Regions from separate parts of the Maritalea sp. S77 genome, predicted to be linked through region 1. Evidence: predicted binding sites of a transcription regulator. Region 1 holds the regulator's gene; each other region holds the start of a gene.
What was found. The regulator PhoB, encoded in region 1, activates phosphate uptake and scavenging genes when phosphate is short. The targets are predictions, from matches to a motif close to TGTCATNNANCTGTCAT.
Positions count from the first base shown of each region.

Region 2: the regulator PhoB is predicted to act here: its motif matches at 1,609-1,625, upstream of ACP15Y_RS13720 (YdcH family protein).
Region 3: the regulator PhoB is predicted to act here: its motif matches at 1,254-1,270, upstream of ACP15Y_RS09270 (bifunctional 2',3'-cyclic-nucleotide 2'-phosphodiesterase/3'-nucleotidase).
Region 4: the regulator PhoB is predicted to act here: its motif matches at 2,062-2,078, upstream of ACP15Y_RS04295 (PhnD/SsuA/transferrin family substrate-binding protein).

Region 1 is NZ_JBNAGG010000001.1:1,359,437-1,362,632, forward strand. It holds gene cyaB (class IV adenylate cyclase) at 139-726, shown strand; gene phoB (phosphate regulon transcriptional regulator PhoB) at 882-1,580, opposite strand; gene phoU (phosphate signaling complex protein PhoU) at 1,605-2,309, opposite strand; gene pstB (phosphate ABC transporter ATP-binding protein PstB) at 2,334-3,149, opposite strand; partial or broken gene pstA (phosphate ABC transporter permease PstA) at 3,188-3,196, opposite strand, start outside.
Region 2 is NZ_JBNAGG010000004.1:132,305-135,500, forward strand. It holds gene ACP15Y_RS13705 (5-(carboxyamino)imidazole ribonucleotide synthase) at 1-669, opposite strand, end outside; gene purE (5-(carboxyamino)imidazole ribonucleotide mutase) at 671-1,162, opposite strand; gene ACP15Y_RS13715 (YdcH family protein) at 1,249-1,461, opposite strand; gene ACP15Y_RS13720 (YdcH family protein) at 1,650-1,826, shown strand; gene ACP15Y_RS13725 (sulfite exporter TauE/SafE family protein) at 1,925-2,689, opposite strand; gene ACP15Y_RS13730 (monovalent cation:proton antiporter-2 (CPA2) family protein) at 2,695-3,196, opposite strand, start outside.
Region 3 is NZ_JBNAGG010000002.1:315,932-319,127, reverse strand. It holds gene ACP15Y_RS09280 (acyltransferase family protein) at 1-138, opposite strand, end outside; gene ypfJ (KPN_02809 family neutral zinc metallopeptidase) at 231-1,136, opposite strand; gene ACP15Y_RS09270 (bifunctional 2',3'-cyclic-nucleotide 2'-phosphodiesterase/3'-nucleotidase) at 1,333-3,196, shown strand, end outside.
Region 4 is NZ_JBNAGG010000001.1:907,070-910,265, forward strand. It holds gene phnE (phosphonate ABC transporter, permease protein PhnE) at 1-272, opposite strand, end outside; gene ACP15Y_RS04290 (phosphonate ABC transporter ATP-binding protein) at 265-1,101, opposite strand; gene ACP15Y_RS04295 (PhnD/SsuA/transferrin family substrate-binding protein) at 1,132-1,989, opposite strand; gene ACP15Y_RS04300 (alpha-D-ribose 1-methylphosphonate 5-triphosphate diphosphatase) at 2,164-3,196, shown strand, end outside.

The DNA of each region.
Region 1 (3,196 bases):
GCGGCCCTTTTTTTATGGAAAGATTTAGCTGCCGCTACCCCAATTTGCCGCTAAACAGGCAAAAGCGACAGGTTGACTAGGCATCTGTAGATATTTTGGCAATCCACGCTAAATCTCGAAGACGAAAAGGGATTACAAATGGAACAAGGCGCTGAATCTTTGGAAACAAAGGGGATGTTGTGTGATCCCGGCGACCATTTTGTGGGCCGCTTTGAGGTGGAACGGAAGTTCCGGGTTGTTGATTTAGACCAAGTTCGAGACCGGCTGAAACGATTGGCGGCAACGCCCTTCACAATTGGGAATGTCGAAACAGATGTGTTTCTTGATTTACCCGATGGGCGTTTGGAAACAAACGGCCAGTTTCAAACCCTTCGGCATATGCAACCCTCTGGACGGGTGCTTTGGATTTCGAAGGGCCCTGCAAAGGACGAGTGCGTGGCCATGGACCTTGCCGACTATGACAAAGCATTGGCGATGCTTAAATCTTTAGGCTTTGAAGAGAAGCGACAAATTCAAAAGCGTCGCGATATCTACTTTTTTGATAAGTTTCATGTCACGCTTGATCAGGTGGCAAGTCTTGGCTCATTTGTTGAATTGGCGGTTATGACCGATGATCAAGACGCCCTCCCTTCTCTGCGCCAAGATGTGCAACAAGCAGCTGAGACATTGGAACTTTTGAGCTATCCGGAAGAAATGCAATCATACCGCGACTTGCTCTTTAAATAAATTTCGCGTGGACGGAGTCATTTGAGTGATAAATTGGAAGGCTTCTGAAAGCTTCCCAGCGCAACCCAATCACGTAGCCCCAATCTGATCCCTTCGCGAAACCATAAGGGATCAGCGTGCAAATGTTCCCCCAAACTTAATATCTCGAAGGCGGGTTATGCGGTGGCGAATTTCTCGTCAAAGCTATAGCCAGCGCCGCGGACGGTGCGGATTGGATCTTTGGATCTGCCGCGATTGATGGCTTTGCGGAGGCGACCGACATGTACGTCTACGGTGCGTTCGTCTACATAGACATCATGGCCCCAAACACCGTCGAGCAACTGCTCGCGAGAATAGACGCGGCCGGGGTTTTGCATGAGATATTCCAGCAAACGATATTCGGTTGGGCCGAGATGTACCTCGCGGCCAGAGCGGCGCACGCGGTGGGTCTCGCGATCCAACTCAATATCGCCTGCAGCAAGGCTTTGTGCAGTGAGATGAGGGTTTGATCGACGCAGCAAGGCTTTCACACGGGCCAGAAGTTCAGGCACAGAGAATGGCTTCACCACATAATCATCAGCGCCAGTAGCTAGGCCACGCACCCGCTCTTCTTCTTCGCCACGGGCAGTCATCATGATGATGGGAGTGCGCTGGGTTTCTTCGCGTGTGCGCCAGCGGCGGCACAACTCGATGCCGGAAAGACCAGGCAACATCCAATCTAAAAGGATGAGATCCGGCACATCTTCCCGCATGATCAAATCAGCTTCATCGCCACTTTCAGCAGCAGAGACTTTATAGCCCTCTGCTTCCAGATTATAGCGCAGCATTAATGCCAGATCGGCTTCATCCTCGACGATCAGTATGTGTGGTGACATAACCCCATCCTCGCAATTTTAAGACTATCCCAAAGAGACCTTGCCGCTCTCAATATCGTTGTAGAGATTGCCACCTGTCTCCAGATAATAGGCTGCCTCTGCGATATTGGTCGCGTGGTCGCCTGCACGCTCTAGGTTTTTGGCGCAGAACAACAAATGGGTGCAATCAGTGATGTTGCGCGGATCTTCCATCATATAGGTGAGGAATTCGCGGAACAGTGAAATATAGAGCGAGTCTACCTCGTCATCGCGGCGGCACACATCTATTGCGATTTTTGAATCCCGCGCGGTGAACGCATCAAGCGCCCGCTTAACCTGTTGCAACGATAGGTCTGACATGTGACGCACGCCATTATAAAGCTGCTTGGAAACGCGCTGGCTATCGATATGCAAGGTACGACGTGCCAAGTTTTTCGCGATATCGCCGATCCGCTCCAAATCGTTGGCCACGTGAATGGCTGAAACAATGTGGCGTAAGTCACCCGCCATTGGCTGGCGACGTGCGATCATGGACACGGCCTGCTCATCAATCATGCGCTGCATATCGTCAACGCGCTTGTCGCTATTGGCTGTTTGCTTGGCCAATTCATGGTCCACCCGGACCAGCGCCTGTGTCGCATTGGTGATGGCCACTTCAACCATGCCGCCCATTTCTGAGATTGCGCGGGTCAAAGAAGTCAGTTCATCTTCGTAAGATGTGACGATATGTTCGTTATCTGGATTTGCCATTGTTAAATCTCTCGCCGCTAAATATTACCCGATACGCCCAGTAATATAATCTTGTGTTTTTTTGTCGATCGGGTTGGTAAAAATCTGGTCTGTTGGGCCTTCTTCAATCAGTTTACCCAAATGGAAGAACGCTGTCTTCTGACTTACGCGAGCGGCCTGCTGCATGGAGTGGGTCACGATCACAATGGTGAAGTTGGCGCGCAGTTCATCGATCAATTCTTCAATGATCGCTGTCGCAATTGGATCAAGCGCTGAACAGGGCTCATCCATCAACAATACTTCTGGCTGCGTTGCAATAGCACGCGCAATGCACAAGCGCTGCTGCTGACCGCCGGAAAGGCCTGTGCCTGGCTGATCCAAGCGATCTTTCACCTCTTCCCAAAGGCCTGCGCGACGCAAAGAAGAGGTGACCAATTCATCCAACTCATCTTTTGTGCGGGTCATCCCGTGAATACGCGGGCCATAGGCCACGTTTTCATAAATGCTTTTGGGAAATGGGTTTGGCTTTTGGAACACCATGCCCACGCGGGCGCGCAATTCTACAACGTCGATATTTTTGTCGTAGATGTCCTGGTCGTCCAGAATGATGTTGCCGGTAACTTTACACACATCAATTGTGTCGTTCATCCGGTTTAGGCAACGCAAAAAGGTGGACTTGCCGCAGCCCGATGGGCCGATCAATGAAATCACTTGGTTTTCATAGATGTTCAAATCCACATCAAACAGCGCTTGCTTTGCACCGTAAAAGACGTTGACGCCGCTGCCGCTCATTTTCACCTTGCCCTTGTTCGCAGCAGGTGCGTGCGTTGTGGCGGTGGCCAAATTTGCTTCTACACTCATTATCTACCTCAATATGTGTGGTGGGGCCGAATATCGGCCTACCAACG
Region 2 (3,196 bases), on a different contig from region 1:
AGTGCTGGTGTGCAAAATTGCATTTTGGTGCACATTTTCTGCCGGATCATAGGCGGCGATTTCGCCATTGGCTGTGCGGGCGATAATGACTGATATCTCGCGGTCAAAGGCCACGAAGCCTTCCAACACGCAAGGGTTTTCGCCCAGCTCTTTGAAGGCGCCAACAACATCTTCGGGCTTGTGCAAGAACAATTGGCCTTTGCCATCATAGCCGAACCGGCGGGTTTTCAGCACCGCAGGCAATCCAATGGTTTGCACAGCGTTTTCTAAGTCTGCTTGGCTTTCCACATTGGCAAACGGCGCGACAGGCACGCCAGCGCTTTCAATGAAGTTCTTTTCCACCAACCTATCTTGCGCGGTGGCAAGCGCTTTGGCGCCAGGTGCCAGTGGCACGTTAAAGCCTAGAATGGCTTGTGCCGTTTCGGCGGGCACATTTTCAAATTCATAGGTGACCAGATCGATGGATTTGGCAAACTGCTCAAGGGCCTGCATGTCGCCATATTCGGCCACGGTTTTGTGCGGTGTCACCTCAAACGCAGGGCTTTGCGCATCCGGGCAAAAAATATGGACCTTCAAGCCCAATCGGTGGGCGGCGAGTGCGAGCATACGCCCCAATTGTCCACCGCCAAGAATGCCAATGGTTGCGCCGGGCTGAAGTTGGTTGTTCATATTATTCGTCTTTTGGAAACTCGTTGACCGCTTCGGTGCGGGCGTTGCGATAGGCTATCAGCGCGTCGCGGGCATCTTCATCAAACAAGGCGACCACGGCCGCTGCCAAAAGCGCGGCGTTTGTGGCACCTGCTTGGCCGATGGCCAAAGTGCCAACAGGAATGCCTGCGGGCATTTGCACGATGGAGTAAAGGCTATCCTTGCCAGATAGGGCTTTGGATTGCACGGGCACACCGAACACGGGTAGGTGGGTCAATGCAGCGACCATGCCGGGCAGGTGGGCAGCACCGCCAGCGCCTGCGATGATGGTTTTAAAGCCCAAATCCTCTGCAGATTTGGCAAACTCATACATGCGATCCGGTGTGCGATGTGCGGAAACAATGCGCGCTTCATAGTCGATGCCAAGTTGATCGAGCGTATCAGCGGTATGGCGCATGGTGGCCCAGTCTGATTGAGACCCCATAACGATGGCAATTGGCGGGTTGGTTGGCATTTCAGCCCCTCGCAAAATGTCAAAAAAGGCGTTTAGCCCAATAACGCCGGATTTGCAAGCTTTCGTGGCAGCGAAACAGTAAGCCTTTAGGCGATGATATCGGGAATCACGAACTGTTCGAGATATGTGATGCGATCTTTGATGGTCAGCTTTTTCTTTTTCAGCCGCTGCAGCATCATCGCGTCTTGGCACCCAGTGGCCAAAAGAGCATTGATGGACGCATCTAGATCTTTGTGCTCTTGGCGTTTTGTCGCCAATTCAGTGCCCATTTTTGCTTTTTGTTCGGTGGTTAAATGCATCATTACAGAATGACCGTCTGTTCGGTGGTTACGCAATACGCCAGCATTTTACCTCATATTTCAATCAATTGCACTGAGTTTTAACAAATGTGCAAAAAATTGAACAAAATCGCCACAAAATTGCCATTGGACAGGCCTTCATTTTTTTGTCACACTTCCTTCGTTCATATGAGAGAAAGGAAGACTTCATGACCACAACTTCCCACCTCAACGCGCTCGAAAGGCGACATGCATCTATTGATGATGAGATTCATCAAGAGATGCAGCGACCGGCACTTGACGAACTCAAGATCGGCATGCTGAAGCGTAAAAAGCTCGAGCTGAAAGATGAAATGTCGAGGTTGCAGGCGCAAACGCGTCAATAAGTAGTGTAAGTGAAAGTCCAATAAACTTTAAGCGTTTGGATGAATGAAGGCCACGGGAAGCCCCGCGGCCTTTTTGTTTTTTAAGCGCCAAGCCGGGTCTAGATAAAGGCCATCAGCCCGTCATATAGCAGTTTCAACCCCAGCAGGAATGCAAAGACATAGGCGATATGATAAAATAGGTTCGCATTGATGCGTTTCACCAAAAAGATGCCGACGGCCATGCCAATCGCAGCTACGGGTAGCAAGCTGACGGCGAGTGTTAGATTGCTGACAGACAATTGGCCAAGCGCGGCATAGGGAATCAATTTGACCAAATTGACCGTGGTGAAAAAGATCACCGTTGTGCCGGCATAGAGCACAGGCGAAAGGCGTTGGGGCAGCATATAGATTTGGAAGGGAGGGCCGCCTGTGTGGCTTACAAAGCTGGTGAACCCGGCAAGCGAGCCCCAAAACCAGCCCCATGGTTTTGAAGGTGGCAGGCCAGTGAGCGCTTTGCGCAGTGGCAACCATGCATCAAGGCAGAAGATGACCGTGATGATTCCAATCATCAGCCGCACCATCGCTTCTGAAATGAAAGCGTAAAACGCCCACCCAAGCACGATCCCGGTGATCGCCGCTGGCAACAAAATACGCAAGTTGGGCCAAGACACTTGTTTGCGCAGGGCGACAAACCCGATAGCGTCCATAAATAAGAGTAGGGGCAGCATCATGCCCGCCGCCTCGCGCGCAGGCATCACCAAGGTGAGTAAGGGCACGCCGACAATGCCCAAGGCGGCGATCAGGCCGGACTTAGACAAAGAGACCATAAAAATGCTGAGAGCCGCCACCATATAGAGGTGGGGGTCGATATCGAAAAAGGTCAATTGGGTTATTCCTGAGAGCGGGCTTTGTTTTCGCGCTCTATGTCGTTCGTGTTCTTTTCAGATGTCCAGTTGGTGGCATTGGCGGGGTCCAGGTCGACCAAGTCGGATTCCATAACTTGCGCCAGCAATTCTTTCGCTGTGCGGGCATGGCCGATCATGGCTTCCATATCATCTTTGATCTCATAGGCTTCATGCAGCATCTTGATATCATGCCGGGCGAAGGTTTTGGCCAAGCGGTGGGCGCGGTGCTCTTCATAGCCAAGCGCGACCAGCGCCTTGATGCCGAGCTGAAGGCCAGAATGGAATGTGTCGCGCACAAAATCTTTCACCCCAACATCCAACAATTCATGGGCGTGGTTGCGGTCTCGCGCCCGTGCCAAAATGGTGATGTGTGGGAAGTGCTTTTTCACCATTGCCGCAATTTCGGTGACGGTATTGGGATTGTGAATAGCAATGATCAATATTTGCGCTTCACGTGCCCCAGCCGCAGCCAGAAGATCGGCCCGG
Region 3 (3,196 bases), on a different contig from region 1:
ACCAAATGCAGTAACCGGCAAACGCGCTGTGTACTGATATAGGATCACAAGCAAGATGGCCACGGCGCGGAAAATATCCAACGTGACATCGCGTTCGGTGCCACTTGGCAGCGCATTTTGCAAAGGGGAAGCAGGCATTGTCGGTTCCTTCTCAGTCACCGCATATTATCGCCCGCTTCGCCTCCGCTCGCCATCTTTAGCTTTTATTAAGCTTAATCCTTAAACTTTTATCAACCAATGGTATCACAGGCCTGCACATTCCCGGTTTCATAACCGCGCGAGAACCATTCCATCCGCTGGGCAGATGTGCCGTGGCTAAATGTCTTGGGCACCGCAAAGCCTTGGGTGCGTTTTTGCAGCGTATCATCACCAATTTGCTCAGCCGCATTCAGCGCCTCGCGAATGTCGCCACGTTCCAGCAAGTTCTGCTCACCTACATAATTGGCCCAAATCCCCGCATAGCAATCAGCTTGCAGCTCAATCCGCACGGAATAGGCATTCACATCTTCTTGCGCCAACGCCCCCCGCAGGCGGTTAAACTCCGGCAAGGTGCCAATCAATTGCTGCACATGGTGGCCAACTTCGTGCGCCAAAACATAGGCTTGGGCAAAATCGCCCCCCGCACCAAATTGGTCACGCAGCTGTCGGTAAAAATCTGGGTCGAGATAAATCTTCTGGTCCGCCGGGCAATAAAACGGCCCGGTGCGGGCGCTGGCAACGCCACAAGGTGAGCTGGTTTGTCCATCAAACAACACCAGCTTTGGCGCCACATAAGTCAGGTCATTCTGTTCAAAAACGAGCGTCCAAAGATCTTCGGTTTCTGCCAGATTTACCGCCACAAAGTCGAGCAAATCGTCCTGTCCAGCATTGGGCATTGGCAAATTATCGCTTGGCCGCTGACTATAGGTGCTCCCTCCCGAAACATCGCCACTCAACAGGCTGAGCGGGTTGATGCCCATCATCCAGGCGATGCCAAGCACCACCAGCAGCATCACAAGGCCACCACCACCGCCCTTCGCAGCGCGACCGCGTGGCATTGGAATGCGCATACGCGAGCCAGAACGTCCACGACTTCTGCCAGAACGCCCACGCCGATCTTCAACATTGCTGCTTCGCCGCCGACCACGCCATTTCATAATTTTTATCCCCTGATTAACCGGTTCATTTAATTGCCACTTTTTCTCTGCCCTGTCCACTTATCCACCGGGCCAGAATAAATTTTTGACCAAATTGTCAAAAATCATACATCATTCCGTCATCGAAACGTCAAAGGTGCCCGGCAAGAAGGCGCCAGTTTCGATGTGTTTACTTCGCTATTCCATGGAGGGAATAATGTCACACTTTAACTCAATTTCTCGCCGCGCGTTTCTAGCAGGCGCGGCAGGTGCCGGCACCATGATTGCTATGCACCCATTCTCAGCAATGGCCAACAATGCGCAAGCCCATTTGCGTTTGATGGAAACGACAGATATTCACGTCGCCATTCATCCTTACGATTATTATGCTGACCGCCCCAACGACACGATGGGTTTGGCCCGCACAGCAAAACTGATTGAAGACATTCGCGCCGAAGCCACCAACTCCATGTTGGTTGACAATGGCGATTTGATCCAAGGCAACCCGATGGGCGACTATGTGGCCTATGAGCGGGGCTTTAAAGAGGGTGATTTGCACCCAATGATCGCCGCCATGAACACATTGGGCTATGATGTGGCCACCGTCGGCAATCACGAATTTAACTATGGCCTGCCATTCCTTGAAAAAGCATTGGCCGGATCAAGCTTCCCATTCGTCTGTGCCAACGTTGTGATGGGCACCGTGTTGGGCGAAGACCCAACCAAAGACAAAACATTGCTGTCGCCATTCAAAATTCTTGAAAAAGAAGTGATGGATGGCGCAGGTGAAAAGCACACCATCAAAGTCGGCTTTATCGGCTTCTTGCCACCGCAAATTATGGTGTGGGACTTCCAGCACCTGAACGGCAAAGTGATGACCCGCGACATCGTAAAAACGGCCGAAGCTTATGTGCCTTTGATGAAAGAAAAAGGCGCTGACTTGATCGTTGCCCTGTCCCACTCTGGCATTAATGGCGAGCCGCAAACCGACATGATGGGCAACGCCTCGCTTTATCTCGCTGGCGTTGAAGGCATCGATGTTGTGTTCACAGGGCACCACCACAATGTGTTCCCCAGCTCACAATATGATGGCATCGATGGCGTAGACACCGCCAAAGGCACCCTTCAAGGCAAACCTTCTGTGATGCCCGGTTTCTGGGGTTCACACATGGGCTTGATCGATTTGTTAATCGAGAAAAGCGGCAATGAGTGGAAGATCATTTCTCACACGTCAGAAGCACGTCCGATCTATGAGCGTGTTGAGCGCGAAGTGAAACCATTGGTCGAATCTGTGCCTGCCGTTCTGGCATCTGTGCAAAAAACCCATGACGATACGCTTGAATATGTACGGACCGCTGTGGGCGAAACCGAAGCAAAATTGCATTCCTATTTTGCACTGGTTGCCGATGATCCATCTGTGCAAATCGTCTCTCAAGCCCAGCTTTGGTACACCGAGCAAATGATGCGTGGCACTGAGTGGGAAGGCTTGCCGATCCTCTCCGCAGCCGCACCATTTAAAGCTGGCGGTCGTGGCGGCCCGGATTATTACACTGACGTGCCAGTTGGCCCAGTCGCCATCAAAAACGTAGCTGACCTTTATCTCTATCCAAACACCGTGCGTGCGGTGTTGATTGATGGCCGTGGCGTTAAAGAATGGCTTGAGCGTTCGGCGGGCATCTTCAATCAGGTGGAAAAAGGTTCCGCTGATCAACAGCTCATCAATTTGGATTTCCCATCCTACAACTTTGATGTGATCGATGGCGTGACCTACAAAATCGATATTTCACAGCCATCGAAATATCCACCACGTGGCGGCGATGCAATCAATCCTGATGCCTCACGCATTGTCGACCTGCGCTATAATGGCGAACCGATCGATATGGATCAGAAGTTCGTAGTGGCCACCAACAATTACCGCGCATCAGGCGGCGGCAGCTTCCCAGGCTTGGGCGACGATGTGATCATCTTCGTTGGTCCAGATACCAACCGCGACGTGATTGTGCGTTATATTGTTGAAAAAGGCACCATCAATCCAAAGGCCGACAATAACTGGTCTTTGGCACCTTTGGAAAACACCACTG
Region 4 (3,196 bases), 450 kb from region 1:
CCCGCGATGGCGATTTGCATGGTTTCAACCAAGCGCCAGAACACACGACCGAGAAATTCTGGGTCGGTTTCTGGCGGAAACATGCGGTTCATCAAACTGCCGAGGCGTGGCACGCCTTCTGCCACCCGTTGTGGCGATGGGCTGACATTGTAGATCGAACTGATGATGATCGCGCCAACCACAATCCAAAGGGTGAATTGAATGGCCGACACTTTGCCAATTCGATCTAGTTGTGGCAGCTCGACACGGCGATTCATTGTTTTATCAACCACTGAACACACCTTTTAAATCTTGAGCGGTGAGATCGTCGCTCTTTTGGTCCAAGAAGATGCTCCCGTTTTTGAGCGCGATGACCCGGTCTGCATATTGCAGGGCATGTTGCATATCGTGGGAGGTGAACATCAGCGTGATGTTGTTCTTCTTTGACAGATTGACAAAGCGCTGCATCACATCGTGCCCGGATTTTGGATCAAGGCTGGCAGCGGGTTCATCTGCGATGAAAAGCTTTGGCTTGCGCACAAGGGCGCGGGCAATTGCCACGCGCTGCGCCTGCCCACCGGAAAGCTGATCCACACGCTCATTCGCCTTATGCACCAAATTCACAGAATCCAGTGCTTCCATCGCGCTTTGGCGCCATGCGGGCGACGCGATTGCTTGATGCCAGCCGCGCCAGCTGCCTGCGCGCCCCAACATGCCATGCACCACATTGGTGAGCGCAGTGGCGCGGGACACCAGACAATGTTTTTGAAACACAAAACCAATATCGCTGCGGATTCTGCGGGCTTGCGCTGCCTGTGGTCGGCCAGAGAAGGTTTCATCCAAAACGCTGACCTGGCCGCCGCTATGGGGCAAAAGGCCAATCAGGCATTTCAGCAAGGTCGACTTCCCTGCCCCATTGGATCCAATCAGTGCAACCGTTTCGCCTTCGGAGATGTTGATATCCAAATTGGAAAAGACTGCCTGCGCCGCGCCATATTGCTTGGTGAGCATTTGCGCGGAAATCAGCGGTGACGTTTTGACGGTTTTTGGGTGGGGAGAATCTGAACGGGGAGCGATACGTTCGCTCCCTGTCAAATCTTGATGCATATCTGTTATCGACATGCGCTGTCCCCCAAAGTTGGGAGTTTCATATTAGTCGCCAACGAAGCCTGAGAAGCCGTCAACGCCGATGGTGCTGTACATTGAGCGCACATAATCATAATCGGCATCATCAACTGAACCGAGGAAGAAGCCACCGGCATATTTGTCGTTGTCTTCGCCTTTAAGCACAGCTTCCATGATAGCCGCACCATCTTCAACGAATGCTTTTTTGACTTTGGCAAGCACGTCTGCATCTACATCAGCCGACGCAACCAAAATGTCGTTTGGCAAATCTGGGCCGCGAGCAACCACTTTGAAGGCAACTTCTGGGTAGGCTTCGCGAGCTTTTTGCAAATGACCGAAGTTCATGCCGATGGCAGAAATGTCACCACGGATCAGCGCCTCAATTGCAACGTTGCGCTTGATGATTTGCGCGTCATAGTCTGTGCCATATTTAAGACCGAGGTCAGCCAATGCCTGCGCTGGCCCAAGCTGCTGTGACGTTGAACCAACAGAGCCGAAAGACACGACTTTGCCTTTCAAGTCTTGCGCGGAAGAGATGTCACCATCAGCAAGCACAACAATTTGGCCGAAATAGTCTGGACGCTGCCACGCCACAACGATTTGCGCGTCGGTCAATTCCTTCATCACCACATATTCAGCGGGACCGGTGAGAACAAAGTTCACCTGGCCAGCATTCATGGCCTCAACGGCGGCTGTGCGTGAGCTTACTGGAATAAGATCCATTTCCAAGCCAGTTGATTTTTCCAATGCGGCTTCAACTGCGCCAAACTCTTGCTCGAGCTGTTCCAAGCCTTCAACATCGGTCACTGCGAAGGTGATGTCCGCTGCCATTGCAACATTAGATGTTACCGCGAGCAATGCACCCGCAACCATTGAACGAAACATTATATTCCCCTGAATGTTCATTTTCGATGGCGAGGGAATAGCAATGCGATATCTCCGAAAAATAACAGCCACATGTCAGCGATATGACAAGTCGAAATGAATATTTTCGTCACATAGATGACATGTGGGCACACTAAGGCAGCGCCTCAACGCCACCGATCAGGACATATAAAAATGAATTCTACTGCCGCCAAAGTTGCCCGCCCTATTTACATTGCCAACGGCACCGTTTTGCAAAATGACGAGCTTGTACGCGCTGATTTGTGGACGGATAATGGGCATATCGCTGCGGCTAAGGTTGATGGTGATGCGTTACGCTTGAACGCCGAAGGGCTTTTGGTTTTGCCTGGGATTATTGATGTGCACGGGGATGCGTTTGAACGCAGCATCATGCCGCGGGCTAGTGTGAGCTTTGATCTCGACTTGGCCTTTCAAGACACAGATCAACAGTTGGCGGCAAATGGCATCACAACTGCTTATCATGGGCTAACCATCTCTTGGGAGCCGGGCTTGCGCTCTTTGGACAATGCCAAGAAGTTTATGGCGGCGCTGGCAGCGGAACGTGGCAAGTTTCGGGTTGACCACCGGGTGCAGTTGCGCTGGGAGACCTTTGCATTTGATGCTGTGGGTGATGTTGCGGCTTGGTTGGCACAGAAGCCAACCCCTGCCCTCGCCTTTAATGACCATACGACGTCGACAATCGAGCGCGTTGAGAGCGGCAACCTCACAAAACTTGCCGGGTGGGCCTCACGCTGTGGCCTTACGCCGGATGAATATGTGGCTATGGTTTATCGCATGGCCGAACGGCGCGCAGAAGTGCCTGCGGCGGTTGCAGAGCTTGCTGCACAGGCCAAACAATCAGGTGCTGTTATTCTTTCCCATGATGATGTGACAAAAGAGAACCGGGCCTATTACCGCGAATTGGGCGCAGATATCAGTGAATTTCCGATGACGCTTGAGGCGTTGCATGACGCCAATAGCCATGGCGAACATGCTGTTTTTGGCGCGCCAAATGTTGTGCGCGGTGGTAGCCATAACGGTTCACTGAATGCTGCAGATATGGCGAAGCAAGAGCTCTGCACCATTTTGGCGTCTGACTATCATTATCCCTCGCTGATCAATGCGGCCTTTGCGTTGACGAAACGCAAAAACATGTCGCTGGCGCAGAGCTGGGCATTGATCAGCAAAAACCCTGCTGCGGCGATGC